DNA from 3 places in the Clostridium sp. HMP27 genome. Region 3 is predicted to be linked to each of the others. Evidence: a T-box and tRNA genes for the amino acid it is inferred to sense, from the RefSeq annotation. Region 3 holds a T-box; the other regions hold tRNA genes.
What was found. A T-box is a leader RNA that pairs with one kind of tRNA and senses whether it is charged. The one in region 3 lies ahead of argS (arginine--tRNA ligase), so its partner is inferred to be a tRNA-Arg.
Positions count from the first base shown of each region.

Region 1: it encodes a tRNA-Arg, which carries the amino acid that the T-box ahead of argS (arginine--tRNA ligase) is inferred to sense. The anticodon was not compared.
Region 2: it encodes a tRNA-Arg, which carries the amino acid that the T-box ahead of argS (arginine--tRNA ligase) is inferred to sense. The anticodon was not compared.

Region 1 covers NZ_JMFY01000032.1:2,413-11,817, forward strand. Annotated here, with positions in the region: gene DP68_RS13845 (SAM-dependent methyltransferase) at 1-42, shown strand, start outside; gene DP68_RS13850 (hypothetical protein) at 656-844, opposite strand; gene DP68_RS13855 (hypothetical protein) at 862-1,047, opposite strand; gene DP68_RS19705 (hypothetical protein) at 1,136-1,312, opposite strand; gene DP68_RS13865 (NUDIX domain-containing protein) at 1,347-1,886, opposite strand; gene sfsA (DNA/RNA nuclease SfsA) at 1,940-2,632, opposite strand; gene DP68_RS13875 (pro-sigmaK processing inhibitor BofA family protein) at 2,807-3,067, opposite strand; gene DP68_RS13880 (YaaL family protein) at 3,116-3,385, opposite strand; gene recR (recombination mediator RecR) at 3,447-4,043, opposite strand; gene DP68_RS13890 (YbaB/EbfC family nucleoid-associated protein) at 4,068-4,409, opposite strand; gene dnaX (DNA polymerase III subunit gamma/tau) at 4,502-6,118, opposite strand; RNA gene ffs (signal recognition particle sRNA large type) at 6,230-6,495, opposite strand; tRNA gene DP68_RS13900 (tRNA-Ser) at 6,507-6,596, opposite strand; gene DP68_RS13905 (aspartyl-phosphate phosphatase Spo0E family protein) at 6,710-6,970, opposite strand; tRNA gene DP68_RS13910 (tRNA-Ser) at 7,248-7,339, opposite strand; gene DP68_RS13915 (nucleoside deaminase) at 7,345-7,788, opposite strand; tRNA gene DP68_RS13920 (tRNA-Arg) at 7,881-7,957, opposite strand; gene DP68_RS13925 (TetR/AcrR family transcriptional regulator) at 8,055-8,621, opposite strand; gene DP68_RS13930 (phosphatidylserine decarboxylase) at 8,781-9,405, shown strand, end outside.
Region 2 covers NZ_JMFY01000032.1:12,586-16,747, forward strand. Annotated here, with positions in the region: gene DP68_RS13935 (amidohydrolase) at 1-741, opposite strand, end outside; gene DP68_RS13940 (sodium:solute symporter family protein) at 877-2,283, shown strand; tRNA gene DP68_RS13945 (tRNA-Arg) at 2,351-2,427, opposite strand; tRNA gene DP68_RS13950 (tRNA-Ser) at 2,519-2,609, opposite strand; tRNA gene DP68_RS13955 (tRNA-Ser) at 2,641-2,731, opposite strand; gene serS (serine--tRNA ligase) at 2,857-4,137, opposite strand.
Region 3 covers NZ_JMFY01000018.1:104,189-113,593, forward strand. Annotated here, with positions in the region: gene DP68_RS09660 (ribonuclease H-like domain-containing protein) at 1-414, opposite strand, end outside; gene argS (arginine--tRNA ligase) at 506-2,197, opposite strand; T-box leader at 2,283-2,497, opposite strand; gene DP68_RS09670 (CidA/LrgA family protein) at 2,757-3,113, shown strand; gene DP68_RS09675 (LrgB family protein) at 3,106-3,795, shown strand; gene DP68_RS09680 (hypothetical protein) at 3,972-4,436, opposite strand; gene DP68_RS09685 (phosphatase PAP2 family protein) at 4,665-5,366, opposite strand; gene DP68_RS09690 (TrkA C-terminal domain-containing protein) at 5,481-6,122, opposite strand; gene DP68_RS09695 (alanine dehydrogenase) at 6,217-7,338, opposite strand; gene DP68_RS09700 (hypothetical protein) at 7,580-8,377, shown strand; gene ablA (lysine 2,3-aminomutase) at 8,394-9,405, shown strand, end outside.

The DNA.
Region 1 (9,405 bases), on a different contig from region 3:
AATATCAATCCTGCTCTATATAGATTTTTAAATCAGTGGTAAGAACTATGTTGGTTCTCTCATCTTATAGCTATGTATGATTTTATTATAAAAATTCAAAGGCAACTTTTATACATTTTTCAATGCATAAAAGTTGCCTTTATACTTACTTCCATTTTCTAAGTTAACTATAAGTAATAAATATCAAAACACCTTCATTCGCTTCCAGGCTAACAACCTAGGGTGTTATATAGATAAAATAGAATATGGAAAATGTTATATCCACAGAATTATAAGAACATAAGTTATGCTTTTTGAAAATGCTACCTATTCCCTTAAAACATATTAACAAAGACAATTTTACAGAGGTTTTTTTAATTTGAAGTTTTAAGTTTTATCGCAGGTTGCATTTGGAGCAAAAACTTATAAAATTTATATGTTAGTATAAATCTATTCAACCTTATCCGCACATAAGATTTATATAATCATAAAAATTTTCATCTCTTATAAGTTCTGTTTCTTTCTAATAATGATAAGTGAGTTATATAGAAAATGTAATTATTTATTATATTCCTATTATACCATAGTTTAACATAATATATCTATATAATTATAACATTAATTATTATAATTATATACAAAAAAAGACAGCATTTTTTTGCTGTCTTTATGTATATTATGCCTGGTCCAAACTAGATACAACCTTGTCATAATAATCTATATTACATATCCCTTTTTCAAAATGACTGCAAGTTCTGCAGCTTTTAGTTTCTGACTCTGCCGAAAGAGCTTGAAACCCATCATACATAGGTGTATAACCAGGACAATTATTACCTACCGCTATCATTTCAAAAGCATTTCCCATATTTTATTCCTCCTCAATTAATTTCTATTAATTTTACGTTTAATTGGATCAAATAAATTTACTATACACTTTTCATCTACATAGTTATCGCAATTATCACAGGTGTCAATTATATTCCCTACATCTGAAACAAATACTGAAGCTAAGGGCTCATAACCCGGACAGTTTTCTGCTACTAGCATCTTAAGCTCCTCTAATCTCAATTTATCACCCTCTTTTATAAGTACTCGCTAATGCTTTTATTATTATTTCCACAAGTTTTAAAATAATGCATAAAAAAAACATAGACATTTAGATATCTATGTTTTCACTTATCTCTAGTACAGATTCAGTTTCGCTGCAGTATTTAGTTATTATACATTTCCCTAGATTTCTAGGACATCTTCTACACATACATATTCCATCTTGGCCCTCGCACTTATTCCCTAAATAATCAGGACACTTATTACAGTTTACTCCTAGTATCATACTTCTCTCCTTATATCATTTATTAGCTTATATTCTAAATTAAATCTATATCACATATATAAGCTTTATCACCATCGTATCCTACTTCTTTTAAAACCTTTTTAACTACATCCTTTCCAATTTCATCTTCTTTCATTTCACAAAGGGCATCTTCTAATCTCCCCCACTGTGCCCACTCAACTTCTTCTGACTTCTTTATATCTCCATTTACATACTTAGCCATAAATGTAAGCATCACTATTTCTTTAGAAGTTACGTAATGACTACCTAAATATTTTATACTATCCTTATCGACAGTTATACCCGTTTCTTCATATACTTCCCTATACACTGTTTCTTCTACACTTTCTCCATTACTTACATATCCAGATATAAGCACCTTTGAATCCTTAAATATATAACTTTGTTTTAAAAGGAGTATTTTATCCTCCTTAATAACAGCTACAATTATACATGGCTTTGGCGTGTCAAAATACATTATGTCGTCAACAGGGCAATATGGGACCCCTCCCTCATCCCAACTATATTTTTCAATTAATTTCCCTCCACATTTAGGACAAAATTTAAATTTCATATATTCAGTTCTAAAATAGAACCTTTCACCTACCTTTCAAATTAAATTAAAACTTATAATCTTATTTTAACCTCATCTTTTAGGGTTATAAAATTTTCTCCCACATAACTGTCATATGCAAATATATCTACTCCACTTTTACTTGCAAGTCTTAAAGCTTCGCCAAATTCTTTATCCATATCATCATAAGGTGTAAAAAATCTAACACCCTCTAATTGTATAACAAATATTACTCCTGCTCCTCTACCGCTTTTCTTTACATCAATTAATTCTAAAAGATGTTTTCTTCCCCTTTCTGTAGGTGCATCAGGAAAGCTCGCAACTCCTCCTTCCTCAAAAGTTACTCCTTTTACCTCTAAGTAATATTCTTCACCCTTTGAATTTTCGATCTTAAAATCAAATCTGCTATTCCCAAAAACCTTTTCTCTTTGAATTATATTATATTCATTAAGGCCTCTTATTTTTCCTTCTCTTAAAGCCTCTTCTACTACTTTATTTGGCACCTGTGAATCTATATTTATAAACTTATCTCCCTTATATCCTCCAATAAGATCATATTTAGTCTTCCTGCTAGGATTATCTTCTTCACGTAACACTACCTTGGTATGAGGAATCAAAATTTCCTTGCATCGTCCTGTATTAGGAACATGAACCATTATTTCCTCTCCATCTATAATAACATATGCTTGAAATCTATTTGGCCTTTTAATGAATTCTCCTATGACAATATTTTTATTTATAAACATATTATTTTCTCCATTTCTCTATAGATTATACACAACCCCTTTAATTTTATCCACATTGTGCACAAGAATAATTATATGTAGATATAAAAAAAGACATAAAGCTAATATTTATTCTTTACGTCTTTTTATAATTTATCATAATTATAATTTAAAAATCTTACATAAATAATCAATTTATATAAATAACTTTAAAACTACTAAAACTATTACTCCTGGCACTCCAAAAAATCCCGCAATAAGTGCCGTAATGGCATTAATACCTATAGAGAAGTTAAATAATGACCCTACTAAATTTACTAAAAATAATAGTACAGCTCCAGCCACACCATTTATCACTAATTTGATTAATATTGCTATAGGCCATGCAAATAGTTTTACTATAATTATAAGAGCTATTATAGCCACCAAGAAATATCCAATATACTCCACAAAAATCCCCCCCATTTTGTATCCTATTATTAATTTATTTATAATATAAATAAATTATACTTCATTTACATCTTTTAAAACGTATTTATAGCTAATTTTTATATTTCTTTTCTTAGCCTGATTTAAAAGATATATATATCTAGACTTTGCAGCTTGTTCAAGGTATATAGCATAGTCTATAAGTATAGGTTCTTTTACTAATTGAAAATAATTTGTGGCCCTATATATTTCCTCCTGGCTTTCCATTATAGCTTTTATAAGCTCTTTATCCTCTTCATTATAATCTTTATCTTTACTTAATCTTATCCATGAGCTATGTTCCATAAAAAAACCTCCTATTTTATGTTATAAATTAATCTTTGACATAAAACAGGAGGTTTATTCCTTATATTTCTCTTCTTCCTTCTAAAGCCTTAGCTAGCGTAACTTCATCTGCATATTCTAAATCCCCACCAACAGGTATGCCATGTGCAATCCTTGTTACCTTAACACCAAAAGGCTTTAATATCTTCGATATATACATAGCAGTAGCTTCACCTTCTACATTAGGATTTGTGGCTACTATAATCTCTTTTACATCTCCATTAACTCTTTTTATAAGTTCTTTTAAATTTATATCATCGGGCCCTCTTCCTGACATAGGCGATATCGTACCATGAAGTACATGGTACGTACCATTATATTCTCTTACCTTTTCTAAAGATATAATATCCTTAGGCTGTTCTATTACACAAATAACTTCCTTATCCCTACTCGGATTACTACATATAGCACAAGGATCTTTATCTGTAAAATTGCCACATATAGAACAGTACTTTATAGTTCCTCTAGCTTTAATAAGCGCCTGAGAAAACTCTTCAACTTCTTCCTTAGGCAAGTTTAATACATGTAACGTAAGTCTTTGAGCTGTTTTATATCCTATGCCTGGAAGCTTTGCAAATTCTTCTATAAGCTTTTCTATTGCTATTGGATAAAATTCCAATTAACTCACCTCAACTTAGGTAACTTAGAACATTCCTGGTATATTTAATCCCCCAGTTAACTTGTTCATTTCGTTAGCAGTCTCTTCTTCAGCCTTTTTTAGCGCTCCATTGCATGCACTTAATATTAAATCTTGAAGCATTTCTACATCATCTGGATCAAGTACATCTGGATCTATTTTTATATCAACTAGTTCCTTTTTACCAGTAGCTACAGCTACTACAGCTCCACCACCTGCACTAAATTCAAAAGTTTTCTTTTCTAATTGTTTTTGCATATCTTCCATTTGCTTTTGAAACTTTTGTGCCTGTTTCATTAAATTATTCATATTTCCACCACCGAAATTAGGTAATCCACCTTTAGCCATTATATATTCCTCCTTTTATTTTAAATAAGTTTAAACTAAATATACAATTATTTATTTTACATTATTACATATAAAGTGTAAATTCCTTTTAGCTATTCCTCTATTATTTGAACAATTTCCTCTCCAAATGTACTTTTTAACAATTGCTCTGGAGATCTTTGTGTACTCTCATCCTTTTCTATTAAGTATTCAATCTTAACTTTTTCTTTTAGTATATCTGAAAATATTTCCTCTACTATCTTTTTACTTTGATCCTTTTCTAGCCTTTGTTTATTGAATGCATATTGCTTATCATACCTTATGGTTACTACTCCACTTTCACATCCAATCAACTCACCTGTAATTAAAGATGCATATAATACCATATGCCTTCTAGCCTTAAATGTTTCTAGTATATCCTTCCAAAATTTCTTTAACTTATCTAAAGTTAAAGTGGAGTTTTCATTATATTTATTTACAGGTTGAATCCTATATTCCTGGGTTGCTATTTTCTCTTCTTCCTCTTCATGTTTATTGGATATCTTAGCAAGCATGGATTCTGAATTAACCTTTATTTCCCCTGACCTCATAACTTCCTCGACTTTATTAAGTCTAGATAAAATAACTTCATTAGATGTATCATATTCTATCTTACACATCTTAATTATAGCTAGTTCTAAATAAACTCTACTTTGCTTAGTCCATTTAGATTGTTCTTCTGCATCTTGTAGTATTCTTATGTTTCTCATTATTTCTTCTACTCTTATTTTTTGGCATTGTTCTTTGATATCCTTAATATTTTCTTCAGACATATCCATAATTTCTTCAGGACTTTCAGTTACCTTAGCCATAAGTAAATTTCTCATGTGATTTATCATATCTTTTATAAAATAGTATATATCTTTACCTGTTAATACTACATCATCTATTATACCTAATGATGATTCTATATCTTTTTCTATAATGCTTGTTGTAATCTTTAGCAAATTTTCATTAGTTACAAGCCCTAGCATATTAAGTAAACTTTCGTACTCTACCTTCCCATTTCCCATTGAAATTCCTTGGTCTAATATACTTAACGCATCCCTCATAGCACCATCACACATACGTGCAATCAATCTTAAGCTTTTATCATCCGCAAACACACCTTGCTCTTTAACTATAAATCTCAATCTTTCAAATACATCTTCATTTTTTATTCTTTTAAAGTCAAACCTTTGACATCTAGAAAGTATTGTAATTGGAAGCCTTTGAGGATCTGTAGTCGCAAGTATAAATATAACATTTTCAGGAGGCTCTTCTAATGTTTTTAAAAATGCATTTACAGCTCCTTGAGATAACATATGTACTTCATCCATTATATATACTTTATACTTAGCTTCACTTGGAGGATAATTAACATCTTCTGCTATTTCTCTTATCTTATCTACTCCATTATTTGAAGCTGCATCTAATTCTATAACATCCATCAGTGTTCCTGAATTTATCTTCCTACATATATCACATTCATTACAAGGTTCTCCATCTTTAAGATTCAAGCAATTAACAGCTTTAGCAAATATCTTAGCTGTGGATGTTTTCCCCGTACCTCTTGTACCTGAAAAAAGATATGCATGAGCTATTCTATTGTTTTTTATTTGATTTTGCAGTGTTATTGTAATATGCTTTTGTCCTACTACATCCCCAAAACTTCTAGGTCTCCATTCCCTATAAAGAGCAGTATAGCCCATTAACTTCACCTCTTAACCAAATTTTAAAATTTATATATTTGTAATTTATTATTTTAAATGAATAAAAAGCACAATAAACTTGAGTTTATTGTGCTAAAATCACTATTTAAACCGTGCACCTCGCCTTGGCAAATAACCTATGAGCGTTACCTATACAGTTAACTCAAGCCAGGTTAATCCACGGCACACGGAAATTATCACTTACCGCTGCTTCCTTCCAGACCTCACGGGGTTCATGAGTTTCCGTTGCGTGGGACCCAGCTCTCAACGTCACTTGCATAGGTCAGACCTCACAAGTTATAGCCTAAGCGAGGAATTCAATCCTGCTATAGCGGATTGCAGGTTACAGGGCACCGCTAACTCCCCATCTAGCACGGCAAAGTTTATATGGCGGAGAGAGGGGGATTCGAACCCCCGGTAGAGTTTCCCCTACACACGCTTTCCAGGCGTGCTCCTTAAACCACTCGGACATCTCTCCACGGATTTACTCATGATAATTATTAAATTTTATGTCGTTTACTAACGACAAGTCCTATTATACTATGTGATTTTTATATTTGCAATAGCTTTTATAAATATTTTATTACAAACTTATAATTTATTCCTTCCTACAATGACATTATATTCATTCAATAGCCTGTCCATGTATTGACTTACCTTTAATATCTCCTCACTTTTTTCTTTATTATCTATATCACAAGTTACTTCATTTAGAAGCTCTCTAACACTTTCAATCTTCCTTTTTATATTATATAAATTGTGTTTTTTATCTCTTAAATCACAACCTACTATTAATTCTCTATCATTAAAAAAAATATTATTTTCAACTAAGGCATGTTCACAAAGCATCATCTTAAAACCTCCCTAATTAAAGCTCTTTTGTAAAACATTACTCTTACATATAGAAGGCATTATTAAAAAATCAATTCATTTTAATAACACAAATCATGTTTTAATTATATCAGCTTTGTAATATTAAGTAAATATTGGTTGTTATTATAAAGTAACCTATATTTCTGTAAATATTCTTATATTTTTTCAACAAAACTTATTTTTCTACATTTATTTATTATATTTTGTAAAATAAAAAAGAAGCTATTATCATTAACAACTTCTTATAAATTTCTATTGGCGGAGAGAGGGGGATTCGAACCCCCGGTACAGTATTATCCGTACAATTGATTTCGAGTCAATCACCTTCGACCTCTCGGACATCTCTCCAAAAATTATTTTCTTTTACTTTTAAAAAAGCTTTTTAGTAATACACTGCATTCTTTGTTATAAATCCACCTTACGTCTATATTACTGTTTAAATAATTATTTTGCAATACATTTATTACTGAACCACATGCACCGCTTATAGGATCAAACGTTCCTATATAAACTTTATTTATACGACTTTGATATATAGCACCTGCGCACATAGGACATGGTTCTAATGTAACATACAGCTCACATCCACTTAATCTCCAATTCTCGGTGAACTCGCATGCCCTTCTTATAGCTAAAACTTCAGCATGAGCTGTAGGGTCTTTTAACACCTCTATCATATTATGAGCCCTTGCTATAATTTTATTATCTTGTACTATAACAGCTCCAACGGGTACTTCACCTAAATCTTCAGCCTTTTTAGCTTCCTTTATTGCTTCTAGCAAAAAATTATCTCTCATTAATTATCTCTCTTTATTTTATAAATAAAAATACCGGACTAAATAAGCTTCATAATCTTATTAAATCCAGCAGCACTTATTGAAACAAACTTTGGTGCGCCCGAGAGGAATCGAACCCCCGGCCTTCCCCTTAGGAGGGGGACGCTCTATCCTACTGAGCTACGAGCGCATAACAAGCTTAAGCTTTACATATAAAAGTTTATTACAAAACAAATTTTATGTCAATACAATTACATTATTTTCTATTAACTAATACTTGTATATATTTAAATCTGAATTCCACTTAAAATATATTCTGTTAAATTTTCAAATACATCATGCATATTTATACCATCTTCATTTATAAGGTCATATATTGCAGTAGAACATAAAGATCCAAAAATTGTATATGCCATAAAAGACTTTTCTCCCTTTTTTATAAATCCATCATTCATGGCACTTTCTAGATATGTTTCTATATTCTTGATAAACTCATTAACTACTTCTCTTAATTCCAATTGCCTTGATTGCTGTCCCCATAATTGACTCATAATTACCTTAAAAAAGTCTCTTTTTTCATAAACCATGTTTAATTGAACTTTTATTAATGTCTTTAACTTTGATAATGAATCGCTTTGCTCATCTACTGTTTCTTGAATTCTTTCTTTTATTAGATTCATTCCTTCTTGTATTATATAATTAAATATCTCTTCTTTACTATTAAAGTGATAATACAAAGTACCTTTAGCTAGCCCTGCTTGTGCAGCTATTCCATCCATAGTTGCTCCAGAATATCCATATGTGGAAAAAACTCTTATAGCTGATTCAAATATTGCTTTTTTAGTTTTATTCATTTTGCTCACTCCGTTAATTTTTATACAATTTAATATATTAACTTAATTATACTCCAAATCATATATAACTCAATATTAAAATTACTATAAATATGATATATTAGTATAAATATACTATATAATACGTTTATACTAATAATTTTGGAGGTGTCTAAACTTATGATAAAGATTTATAATAGAAAAACCAAAACATATGAAACAGAAAAGGTATCTGGAGAAAAATATCTTAATTGGATTTACTCAACTAAGCTCGGAAGTAGTTTTTTAGAATTATTTATTAAGAAAAAACTTTTTTCCTATATATATGGAAAGTATTGCGACATGGGTAGTAGTAAAAATAAAGTTAAAAAATTTATAGATGATTTTAATATAAATATTGAAGAAAGCATTACAGGTGCTGATAACTTTGTAAGTTTTAATGACTTTTTTACTAGAAAACTTCATCCAAAAGCTCGTCCTATAGAAAAAGTTATAAATACCTTTATCTCCCCTGGAGATGGAAGAATTACAGTATATGAAAATATAAACTTAGAAAAAATAGTTGAAATAAAAGGACTTAATTATAGTTTGCATGATTTAATTCCTGATAAAGCTACAGCTGAAAAATATAATAATGGTTCAATGATTATATTAAGGCTCTGCCCTACTGACTATCATAGATTTCATTTTATAGATAGTGGTATTTGTGAACATACTTCAAAGGTTAAAGGTAGTTATTACTCAGTAAATCCAATTGCTTTAAATAAAATTCCTACTATATTTTGCGAAAACAAACGAGAATGGA
Region 2 (4,162 bases), on a different contig from region 3:
ATGTTCAATAACTAGCTTCTTTATTCCAAATTCCTCAGCAACTCTAATTGCTGTAATTATATCATCTGCTCTATGAGCATGGGCACGTATAGGAATCTCACCTTTCAAAACCGGAATAACTGCTTCTAACTTTATATCTCTTTCTTTCATATTTCCAGATTCCTTTTGATTCATATAATCTTCAGCTTTCATAAATAATTCCCTAATTAAAGCTGTTACTGCCATACGAGTAACTGGGCATTTTTTATTAGTACCATATGTACTCAATGGATCTTCTCCAAATGCAATTTTAAGTCCAGAAGGATTTTTTACAACCATCTTATCAATAATGATTCCATGGGTTTTTAGAACTAAATTTGTTCCACCTACAGCATTATTACTCCCAGGTCCACTCATTACACAAGTTACTCCTGACTTAACTGCATCCTTAAATGCAATATCTAATGGATTTACTCCATCTATTCCACGCAAATGAGGAGTAATTGGATTAGAAGTTTCATTATTATCTATACCAAGCTTTCCTGTACACTCCTCCATTATCCCTATATGAGTATGACAATCTATAAGTCCGGGAATTATGTACTTTTTATTTGCATCAATTACCTTATATTTCACATCTACATTAATGCTTTTTTCGGAAGTTACCTTTATTTTCCCACACTCAATTAAAATATCCTTCTTAATGAATGTAGACTTATTAAAATCGTAAACTAATCCATTTTGTATTAAAGTACAATTCATTGTCACAGCCCCTTTTAATTCATAGTAATATCTATTGTTTCCATTTCAATACCTTAAAATTATAAAACTTAGTTATTGTTGAAAACTTTTATGAATATATATTAATTACTATATCTTTTTAAAGGAGGAACTAACATGACTTTACAATTAATTCCCCTTATTATTACTATATGCTATCTAGCGCTTATGCTATCTGTAGGTTTTTTTACAAATAAATTTTTAATAAAAGATAGTACTGACTATATGCTAGCAAGTAGGTCATTACCAGCCATTATGGTAGCTTGTAGTTTAGCGGCCAATAACATTGGTGGTGGAAGTACTGTTGGACTTGCAAGTAAAGCTTATGGAAATTGGGGAATGTCCTCAGTTTGGTATGTACTTGCAGCAGCTATTGGTATCATCCCAATGGCATTTTTCGCTCCTAAGCTTAGAAAAATTATGGCTTATACCATTCCCGAAGTGGTAGGAAGGCGATTTGGTACTACTAGTCATATAATTACTTCTATATTAAATATAGTATCTCTTTTTTGCCTAACAGCATCACAAATTCTCGCTTCTGGGATTATAATATCTGCTTTAGTAGGAATTAATATCAAAGTTGCTATTATAATTGGAGGTTTATTTACTGTAGTTTATACTGTCATGGGTGGCCTCTGGGCTGATGCTTTCACTGATTTATTTCAATGGTCAATAATATTTTTGGGACTTTTAATAGCACTTCCATTTGTAATTAATGGTGTAGGTGGATGGGAAACTATAGTATCTAAAGTTCCTCCTGCAAAAATGTCTATAAGCGGAATGGGCATTGCTACAATAGTTAGCTTAATAGGTCAATATTTCATAACATTCATGTCTGGACCAGAAATGGTATCTAGGGTTTTTGCAGCTAAGGATGAAAATGCTGGTAAAAAAGCTACCCTTATGTCTGCGCTTTTTATGGCACTATTTTCATTTATTCCTGCGCTAATAGGAATAGCTGCTCTTGTGGCATTTCCAACCATTGATCCAAGTAAAGCACTTTCCACAGTTGTATTTACCCATGCTCCACAGTGGATCTCTGGAATTGTATGCGCAGCAATAATTGCTTCTACAATGTCTAGTGCTGATTCAGATATGCTATGTGCTTCTACAATAATTACAAAAGATTTATACCAAAAGTATATAAACCCAAGTGTTAGTGATAATAACATGATTAAAATGACTAGAATAAGTAACGTTATAATAGGCTTACTTGCAATGTGTATTGCATTATTCCAAATTAACATCATAACTTTAAATATATTTTCATTTATGTTAAGAGCTGCTGGTCCTTTTGCAGCATTTATATTAGGCTTATCCTTAAAGAAATGTTCAAAACATGCGGGTATTGTTTCAATTTTAGTAGGAAGTGTAGTAGGTATATACTGGCAGGTAATGAAAGAACCTTATGGGATTTTAGCTATTATTGCAGGTTCTCTAAGTTCACTTATAGCATTCTTTATCACATCCTACATTGAAATAAAAGTAACTAATAAATTAGCACCTCCATTAGATGCAGAATAATAAATAATAGTTAAATATATTATAAAAAAGAAAGTACCTGTAAATATTAATTTACAGGTACTTTTTATGGTGCGGCGGAGAGGATTCGAACCCCCGACCAACTGGTTCGTAGCCAGCTACTCTATCCAACTGAGCTACCACCGCATAATTATTATAATCATATTAACACAAATCATCAGAAAAATCAAATGTAAATTTAAAAAATAATAAAGCATCTAGATTACTAGATGCTTTATGGCGGAGAAAGAGGGATTTGAACCCTCGCGCCGGTTACCCGACCTACGCCCTTAGCAGGGGCGCCTCTTCGGCCACTTGAGTATTTCTCCATGTCCTACAAATTAAAATTTAAAATAAAAATGGCGGAAAGACAGGGATTCGAACCCTGGGTACGGTCACCCGTACGCCGGTTTTCAAGACCGGTGCCTTAAACCAACTCGACCATCTTTCCGTGCTGACAAAATAAATTATATCAGCAATATAGTTAAGTGTCAACAACTTTTTTAAGTTTTTTTATAAAAATTTTATCAAATAAAGAGATATTCAAGGACTTGCCCTCGAATATCTCAAACTTAATTACTTTATAACTTCTCTTCCACCTAGATAAGGTCTTAATACTTCTGGAACAACAACACTTCCATCTTCTCTTTGGAAATTTTCTAAAATAGCTGCAACAGTTCTTCCTACAGCTACACCAGAACCATTTAAAGTATGAACAAACTGTGGTTTATCCTTTGGAGTTTCCTTATATTTTATATTGGCACGTCTAGCTTGGAAATCTTCAAAATTACTACAGCTTGATATTTCTACATATCTATTATAACTTGGCATCCATACTTCTATATCATATTTTAAAGCAGCAGTGAATCCTAAATCACCTTTACATATTCTAACTACTCTATAAGGTATTCCAAGTCCCTGTAGAACTTCTTCTGCATCATTAGTTAACTTTTCAAGTTCTTCATAAGAGTTTTCTGGCTTTGTAAATTTAACAAGTTCCACTTTATTAAATTGATGCTGTCTTACAAGTCCTCTTGTATCTCTTCCTGCTGATCCTGCCTCTGATCTAAAACAAGCACTATATGCTACATGTTTTATAGGTAATTCTTCTCCACTTAATATTTCATCTCTATATAAGTTTGTAACAGGAACCTCTGCTGTTGGTATTAAGAAATAATCATCATTTGATACCTTAAATGCATCTTCTTCAAATTTAGGAAGCTGTCCTGTACCAATCATACTTTTTCTATTTACCATATAAGGAGGTAGTATTTCTGTATATCCATGGTTATCTACATGCATATCTAGAAAATAACTTATAACTGCTCTTTCAAGTCTTGCTCCTACTCCTTTATAAAATGTAAATCTTGAACCAGTTACTTTTCCTGCTCTTTCAAAATCCAAAAGATTAAGATTTACTCCTAAATCCCAATGAGCTTTGGTTTCAAAATCAAATTTAGTTGGCTCTCCCCATTTTCTTATTTCTATATTATCTTCATCTGACTTTCCATCTGGAACCGCTGGATTTGGAATATTAGGTATTCTAAGCATTATATATTCTAATTCTTCATCTATCTTTGAAAGTTCTTCATCGTGACCCTTTATTTCCTCACCTAGCTTTTTCATTTCTGCCATAATTTCTGTTACATCTTTTCCCTCTTTTTTAAGTTTAGGAACTTTAGCAGATTCCTGATTTCTTGTATTCTTTAAATTTTCAACTTCTACTAATATTTGTCTTCTTCTTTCATCTAATTCTAGTATTCTATCAATAGTCGTTACATCAAAATCCTCTCCCCTATTTGCAAGAGCACTTTTAATTTCCTCTGGATTGTTTCTTATTCTTTTTAAATCTAACATATTAGTACCTCCTAAATTTATATAT
Region 3 (9,405 bases):
TTTTAAATTACATCTCTCTATACCAAGCTTTTTATAGTAAGGTCGTATCATTCTATATAAATCCACATGGTTATCAGGCATTATACAATTTATATTATGTTTTGTAAGCTTTATCTTAATAAATGGTTCATCAAATGCTTTTCCATTATAGGAACACCATGTATTAAAACCTTCAATGTCTTTTTTAAATTGCATTAGTATATCTCTTTCTTCTTGCAAGTTTTCTGCAAAGTATTGTTTAACACAAAAGGTACTTTTTTCAGAAAACCATCCTAAAGAAATAAGCATAATGCAATCCTTTTCTTTGTCAAATCCCGTGGTCTCTATATCAAAGTAAGCCATATTTTCCATATCATATTTATAAAATATATCAGGTTTTAGATCAATTGTTTCTTCTCGAGTTCTTATATACATTACTCTCCTCCAAACCAAAGCAACCCTTACTTATACAAATGCATGTAGTACCCTATTCATAAGTTAAGTACTACATGCACAATATTTATACTTACATCTCTTCTACTACATCTATTCCTAAAAGGTTCAATCCATTTTTTATAACTTGGCAAGTAGCTTCTACTAACTTAATTCTTGCAACCTTAGTTTCCTCATCTTCTGCATTCACAATACTATGTGCATTATAGAATTTATTAAATCCTTTAGCTACATCTATAACATATCTTGTAACGATAGATGGTTCTAGTTTATCTATAGAATAAAGTATTGACTCATTGAAAGAGGATAGTGTTTTTGCAAGCTCAAATTCTTCTTTTGAGGATAGTTTTTTATAATTTATGCTTCCTTCTATATTGCCTGCTTTTCTTAATATGCTTTTACCTCTTGCATAACTATATTGAACATATGGTCCTGTTTCTCCATCAAAGCTCAACATTTCTTCCCAGTTAAATACTATATCTCTTTCTCTATTGTTTTTAAGATATGTGAATATAACTGCTCCGATCCCTACCTTCTTAGCCACTTCTTCCTTGTTTGCTAAATCAGGATTTTTTTCTTTTATTACTGCTGTTGTTTTTTCTATTGATTCATTTAGAAGCTCTTCAAGGAATATAACTTCTCCCTTTCTAGTTGAAAGCTTTCTGTCTGCAAATCTTACAAGTCCAAAACCTACATGTTTGCAATAATCTGCCCATTCCTTACCCATAAGTTTTAAAGTCGTAAATACCTGCTTAAAGTGCAGTGATTGTTCAAGTCCTACTACATATATGCTCTTGTCAAAATCATATGCATTTTTTCTATATACAGCTGCTGCAAGGTCACGAGTGGCATATATAGTTGCTCCGTCGGATTTCTTTATTATACATGGAGGCATATTGTAATCTTCAAGCATTACTACCTTTGCTCCATTACTTTCTGTAAGTAGACCGCATTTATCTATTTCTTCTATTACAGCATCCATTTTATCTCCATAGAAACTTTCTCCAGCATAGGAGTCAAATTCTACGTTTAACATTTCATATACTTTATTGAACTCTTTAAGACTTAAATCTCTAAATCTCTTCCAAAGTCTTACTTCTTCTTCTGATCCGTCTTCTAATTTTTTAAAGTGCATTCTTCCTTCTTCTTCTAAAGAAGGATCCTTTTCTGCTTCATCATGGAATTTTACATATATTCTAAGCAGCTCTTTAATAGGTTCTTTTTCTAATGCTTCTTCATCTACCCATCTTTTATAAGCAGAAATAAGCTTTCCAAATTGAGTTCCCCAGTCACCTAAGTGATTGATTCTAGTACAATTATATCCTTCAAAACTCAATATTTTATAAAGAGAATTTCCTATAGATGTACTAAATAAATGTCCTACGTGGAAAGGCTTTGCTATATTTGGAGATGAGTACTCCACTGCTACATTTTTACCTTCACCTGAATTTGTTTTACCATAGTTTTCTTTTTCGCTTAATATTTTTTCTAAGGTATTTTGAGTGAATACAGATTTATCCACAAAGAAGTTTAAGTATGGACCCATAGTTTCTATTCTTTCAAATCCTTCTTTGTTTATATTAGTTTTTAGCTCTTCAGCTATTAAATTTGGTGCCTTTCTAAGTACCTTTGAAAGCTGAAAGCATGGGAATGCATAATCTCCCATTTCTGGTCTAGGTGGAATTTCTATTAATGCTTCTATTTTTTCTTCTGGCATATCTACATGTTCTTTAATTCTTTTTACTAAAGTATTTTTAAAATCCATATATGTACTACCTCCATTTATTATTATTTTTACCACATATATCATTTATTATAATGCTATATCACAAAAACCCGTCCTGTAAAAAAACAGAGACGGGTAAATTCCGCGGTACCACTCTAATTGACTAATGTCCACTCCAAATTTTAACGCAAACTTGCGATTTATCTTACTTTCATAAGTACTGATTTTAGATAAACTTCTCCAAGGCTCTCTTCCTTTTTACTTTCTTGTAGACTCTCACCATACTCTACTCGCTTTAAAGAACTTTATAAAAAGTACTTTCCTTTTCATAGAATTTATATTATTTCCTTTTAAGTTACATTTTATTATATTATCATTTTTCTTATATTGTCAATATCATATATTATAATTTATCTATAAAAAGTAAACAACTGCACAAGTATGCTCATAATTATAATTACATTCCTTTTTATTAAAAAAACACCATAACCTTAGCTCATAATTTGATATTTTTTATAAAAATATAGTTTTTTATGTAGAAAAGTACTAAAATAAAGATTGTACATTTAATATAATTCTTAAAGAAAGAGGTGTTCTAGTGAAACTTTTAAGACAATTAGCTATTATTCTTATAATAGGCTATTTGGGAGAACTAATACATACCGTTTTTCATTTGACAATCCCAGGAAATGTTATAGGTATGTCAATTTTATTTGCCTGTCTTTATAAAGGCATTATAAAATTGACTATGATTGATAAAATCACAGCTTTTTTATTGGACCATTTAGCCTTCTTTTTTATACCTGCCGGAGTAGGTATACTTACTTGCTTACCTTTATTAAAAAACAAATGGATAAGCTTTATTACAATTTGTCTTATAACAACTGTACTAATTATAGTTGTTACAGGTTGGACTATCCAATTGTATATAAGGAGGATTGAGAAAAATGACTGAACTTTTAAACTCCCCTATGACTGGAGTGCTCATATCATTACTATGCTTTGAACTGGGCTTATATATATATCATAAGACTAAAATACCATTTTTTAATCCATTATTAATAGCAATTATTTTAGTTATATTTATAATTAAACTTTTTAATATTAGTTTAGATTCCTTTAATATCGGAGGTAACCTCATAAGCTTCTTTTTAGGACCTGCAACAGTCGTACTTGCAGTACCACTATATCATAAACTTGATCTTATTAAAAAGTACTTTGCTCCCATACTTTTAGGAGTAACAGTTGGGTCAATTACAGCAATGTTTAGCATATATTATATATCTAAATTATTTGGTCTTAACGATGAGCTTACATTTTCCTTAGTTCCTAAATCTATAACAACACCTATTGGGATAGAGGTTTCCAAGGTAATAGGAGGAATCCCTGCTATTACTGTAGCCGCTATTATACTTACAGGTATTATAGGCGCAGTTATCTCTCCTTTAGTTTGTAAAGTATTTAAAATAAAAAATGAAATTGCTATAGGAATATCTATAGGTACAGCAGCTCATGCTATAGGTACTACTAAAGCAATTGAGATGGGAGAAACAGAAGGGGCAATGTCAAGCCTTGCTATAGGAATTGCTGGTATAATAACCTCTGTTCTGGCTCCAATCTTAATTAGTATGTTGTAGATAATTGAAACATTTTTAATGGGGAATGTTTCGTATGGAATTCCCCATTAAAAATGTATTTATTTCAATAATTTAGCACATAAAAATCTTTTATGGCGATAGCCTAATATCGTCAAGTTAATATTTACAAAAGCAATCAATACATTCAATAAATCAAATAACAACTCTAACATATTTTAATTCTTTACTTCTATTTTAAATGAAAATGAAGAAGTGTGTGTTTCGTCCCATTGGCCGTTAATTTCATAAACATATATCCCTGTTTCATTAGGTGCATAAAAAAATCCTTCTTTTGTTCCTTTCAATGTTTTTTCAGAAATAATTTTCCCATTTCTCCAAAGAATAAGTGAAATGTTTTTTGGTTTTAAAAAAACATCAAATCTAAAAAATACTTTTCCATTGGATTCTATGATAACAGGCTGAATATTTTTTACACCCTCTTCAGGAGGTAATCCTAGAATACTATTTCCACCTTTACTTTTATTAAACCATGCATATGTAGATGGAACAACTTTGATTTCTAAATTATTATATTTTATTAATGGAATAGGTACCTTCCTTGACAAATTAAAAGTCTCGAAACATAAAATTGAAATTGCTAAAACAAAAGTCATCCCTAAAATCATCAACAATTTTTTCAATATTTAAACCTTCTTCTCATATAAATTTCATTAAGTTAGTAAATATGAGTGATATTTTTAATGTTGAATATATAGTATGGGATTTGCATTGTAGAAAGAATTAGAGCTTCTTTGCCCAGTGAACGATTGCATGATTTATAGAAATCTCTGATTCCGTTATAAATCAGCACATCTCAGGATACTGAGATGTTTCATTAATTATGCAAATTCTATACGACCCGTTCAACATTAAAAACGCCTAGCATTTTTCTTATAATATGAATATCTATGAAAAATTATGTTTAACGCTGACCAAAAGGCACCAGCTGACCATCCTGCTAGTACATCACTTAAATAATGTACTCTTAAATACACTCTGCTTAATCCTATAGCTATAGCTAGTATTATTAATAAAGTCGCAAAAAAACATCTTATGGTCATACCTTTTAGATGAATCAATATAAGATAAGAAGCTATTATTGCCAGTGTCATAAAAATCATAGCATGTCCACTTGGCAAACTATACCCATGCACTTCTATAATTCTTATATCTGGCCTATTTCTTTTAAAAAATGCTTTTAAAGCCTCATTTAAAAGCCATACCCCTAAAATATTCAAGGATAAAAATGCTGCCTCACTTTTAAGTTTTTTATAAATTAAGAATGAAGCTCCTAAAAGTGTGAGTATTATTACACCTGAAGAATTTCCAAGTGTAGTTATGCTGTATACTATCTTACTTAGCAAAGGTGTCTCTATAGATTTTACAAAGTTTATAGCTACCTTATCTATAGCATAATTACCTCCATTTTCAAAATAATCTTCTATTATACTTAAAAATGCAAATAAAGATATAAATGATACTAAAACTCCCAAAACCAAGTACTTCCACCTTTCATCATGTTTCTTATATGTAGAAAGTGAATGCTTAAATCTTATAAAAAAACTTTTCAATTGCTTTCCCCCCCAAATTATTCTATAACTATAATACAAAAAATGCCATGTTCTTACAACATGACATTTAAAATTTCTCATCATATAATTTTCAGCGGTTTATAAAATACTTCATTAACTCTCTACTTCTGAATATGCATTGTATATAAAATCATATACCTTATCATATACATTAGTTGTGCCTATAACCACTATTATATCCTCGTCTTTAAATACATAGTCAGGCCCTGGGGATACTACTATTTTCCCATTTCTTCTGTAAGCTAATAAAGTAGCACCAGTAGCTTGCCAAAATCTTAATTCGTTTATTTTCTTATTTAATACTTTACAGTCCCCTTTTATTTCAACCTCAATAAGAGTAAATGGGGTTATATTTTTAAATCTATCAACAAAATCTAACACTTTTTCAAAATTCACTTCTATTTCTTCATCTAATTTTCTTTTTTTATCTATAAGGTCAAATATATTTTCTTTAACAGTTGCTAAATACTCAGTATCCTTATTTTTTTCTATAAACTTTTCGGCTGCTTGGATTGACATTATTTCTACACCACTGCCCTTTGTAGATAAAACAACATTCATGTCTTCCAATAATGCTATTGCTCTTCTTATAGTTTCTGGAGATACATTGTACATACTAGCCAGCGTTGATCTTCCGCTTATCTTTTCAGTAGCTTTAAGTTCTCCAAGTACTATTTTATTTGCTATGTCTAGAGCTATATTTTTATATACCGCTCCACCATGTGGATTTTTCATCTATATTCCTCCAATTTTCATTAGAAATGCTTTTTTACATGATTTCATTATAAATCAGTACATCAAATATAATATATCAAAACCCACCAAATTTCTAGTGCTTTTCACATTTTTCAAAGTATTCTATAGTTCCTCTATAGATTGCTCTTACAAAATAATCATCACTATCTTCATTAAATTCTTCTCTACTTAATCTTATAAGCTTTTGAATTATAGGAAATAACTGAATTCCATAAAGCTTCATACACTCTTCTGGCTTTATTCCTGGCCATGCATTGCAGCTTACAACTGTTCTTCTAATCGAATTATTTACTCCTTCAGGAATGTTTTTATATACTTCATCATTTTCATATATAACTGGTTTATCTAGTGTTCCTGTAGGTATTCCCTCTATAGCTTTTACCTGAATAGGATTTATATCAGTCAAATATGGATCAGCAGTTAAATCTAGTATAACAGCATGAGGCTTTAAATATCCTATAAGTTCATTATTTATGATATATTGCGAAGGATTATCTCTAGTTGATGCATCAACCAATATATCTGTGTTCTTAAGTATCTTAATAAGCTCTTCTCTATCATTCGTTATACTTCTAGGAAGCATATTTACTATTACTCCCTTAGTATTTAGCTTGTTCATCTTTTTATTCAGCTCTATGCTACCATACTTTCCTGCTGCCTTTGCTGCATAAAGCCCTACCATTCCCATACCTATTATAGATACATTTATGCACTCTCTATCTGGATAATAAAAATTTGGCATTATCTTTGATAATTCATTAAAGGCCATTTCTACACCATTTCCAGAAGTACCATTATAATTTACTACTATTCTTTCTAAAAAGTCATTTCGCAAGGAGTCCATTGAAATTCCAAATATATTTTTCTCCTTAAGCTTTCTTACCCTAGTATCTCTAGTAGGATAATGAAGCATACTTACTAATGTTGAATTGTCATTCATAATATCTATTTCTTTAAACTCTGGGGATCTTAAAACCACTACTATATCCTTTTTATAACATTCCTCATTACTTACAAATCTTATATTTGGATTTACTTTTAAGTATTCCTCTTCTGTTATTCCCATTTTACTGCCATACTCTTCTTCTAAATAAAATATGCATTCTTCATTTTTTAACATATTAAAAAATTCTGGTAAGAAATCTCTTTTTTCGTTTTCTTCTTTATGCATTCTTGGAAATCCTAAAGTTATCATATTTATCACCCTTTTCAAAATTTTTTAAAAATATGCACTGAAATTTTTTGACAACCTAACACTTGTATTATATAATTAAGTTGTTAATATATACAACTTAATTATACTTGCCAAGTTGTAATTTTTCAATACATTTATTTACATATTGGGAATTTATCTTATATATTTTTTTGAATTTTGTGTAAATTATTCTAAGAATAAATAATTGTAAATCAATAATTAATATAGAGGGGGTTTTTTTATGAGTTACATAAAAGACTTTTTTAAAAAAGACGGATTTGATTTCGCCTTATCCATAGACTCAGAAGGGACAAACTTCGATAAAAACTTAGAAAATAACGTTAAACACTTAGAAAGATTACTTAAGTTAAATACAGATAATGATGTATACACCATTCTTTTTATCACACCTTATTTTGCAGACATGCTGCATAAACTTAACTTAGTCCAGGTAATAAAAAAATACAAAGTAATTTTTGGTCTTCATATTCATCCAGATAATTTACCTGAAGAAATAAGTATGAACTGTCCATTTTTAAAAGAAAATGAGGAACTTTTAGCTTCATACAATTATGAAGAACAAAAAACTTTAATAAAATTATGTTTAGACTACTTACATTCTAAAGAAATTGCTCCTATTGAAATATTTAGAGGTGGTTATTTCTCAATGGATGATAATACCGCTAAAGCATTAATAGAAGTAACAGATATAAAATACGAATCTCACAATATTTATCGCAGTCAATATAACATTACTGAAAATCTTTTAACACCTATTCCTGTTTACGCCTACGATGATGCTGAAGAGCTTAGGCTGGAGTACTTTAACTCAGAAAAATTAAGTGAGCTTTTAGTGGATGCTATGGAAAATAATAAAAAAACCTTGGCTATTACTCATAGCTATCTTCTAGATCCTGAAGATTTTCATTATAAGAGGGATAATATATCTCCAGATATATATACTCGTCTAAATAATTTATTAAAAATGATAAAGATTTACAAACAAACTATAGAACCAATTGAAAGTTCAGAATTTTAAAAGGAGGATGAATTGCATGATAAATTATAAAGATATAGAGTTATGGAAAGATGTAACAGAAGAACAGTGGAATGATTGGAAATGGCAAGTAAAAAATAGAATCACCTCAGTAGAGCAATTAAAAAAGGTTATAAATATTCTTCCTGAAGAAGAAAACGCTATAGATAAGTGCTTAAAAACTTTGAGAATGGGGATATCCCCTTACTATGCAACTTTAATAAACCCAAATGATCCTCAAGATCCTGTGAGAAAACAAGCTGTACCTACAATACACGAGTTAAATTTTTCAACAGCTGATATGAATGATCCACTTCATGAGGATGCTTCTTCACCAGTGCCAGGGCTTACTCATGCTTATCCAGATAGAGTATTACTTTTAGTAACAGATATGTGTTCTATGTATTGCAGACACTGCACAAGAAGACGATTCGCAGGACATAAGGATGATTCCATGCCTCAAGATAGAATAGATAAAGCTATAGAATATATAAGAAATACTCCAGTGGTTAGAGATGTGTTACTTTCCGGCGGAGATGCTCTTATGATAAGTGATGAAAAACTTGAATATATAATAAAGAAGCTTAGAGAAATTCCTCATGTAGAAATCATAAGACTTGGTACAAGGACGCCTGTAGTTAATCCCATGAGAATCACCGATGATTTGGTTAACATGCTAAAGAAATATCATCCAATTTGGATTAATACCCACTTTAATCATCCAAATGAAATAACAAAAGATTCAATAGAAGCCTGTGAAAAGCTAGCTAATGTTGGCATTCCTTTAGGAAATCAAACAGTACTTTTAAGAGGCATAAATGATTGTATCCATATCCAAAAGGACTTAGTTCATAAACTTGTAAAAATGAGAGTTAGACCTTATTATCTTTATCAATGCGACTTATCTCAAGGTATAGAACATTTTAGAACTAAAGTTTCTAAAGGGATAGAAATTATCGAAGGGTTACGCGGTCATACCTCTGGCTACGCTGTTCCTACATTTGTTGTAGATGCTCCAGGGGGTGGAGGTA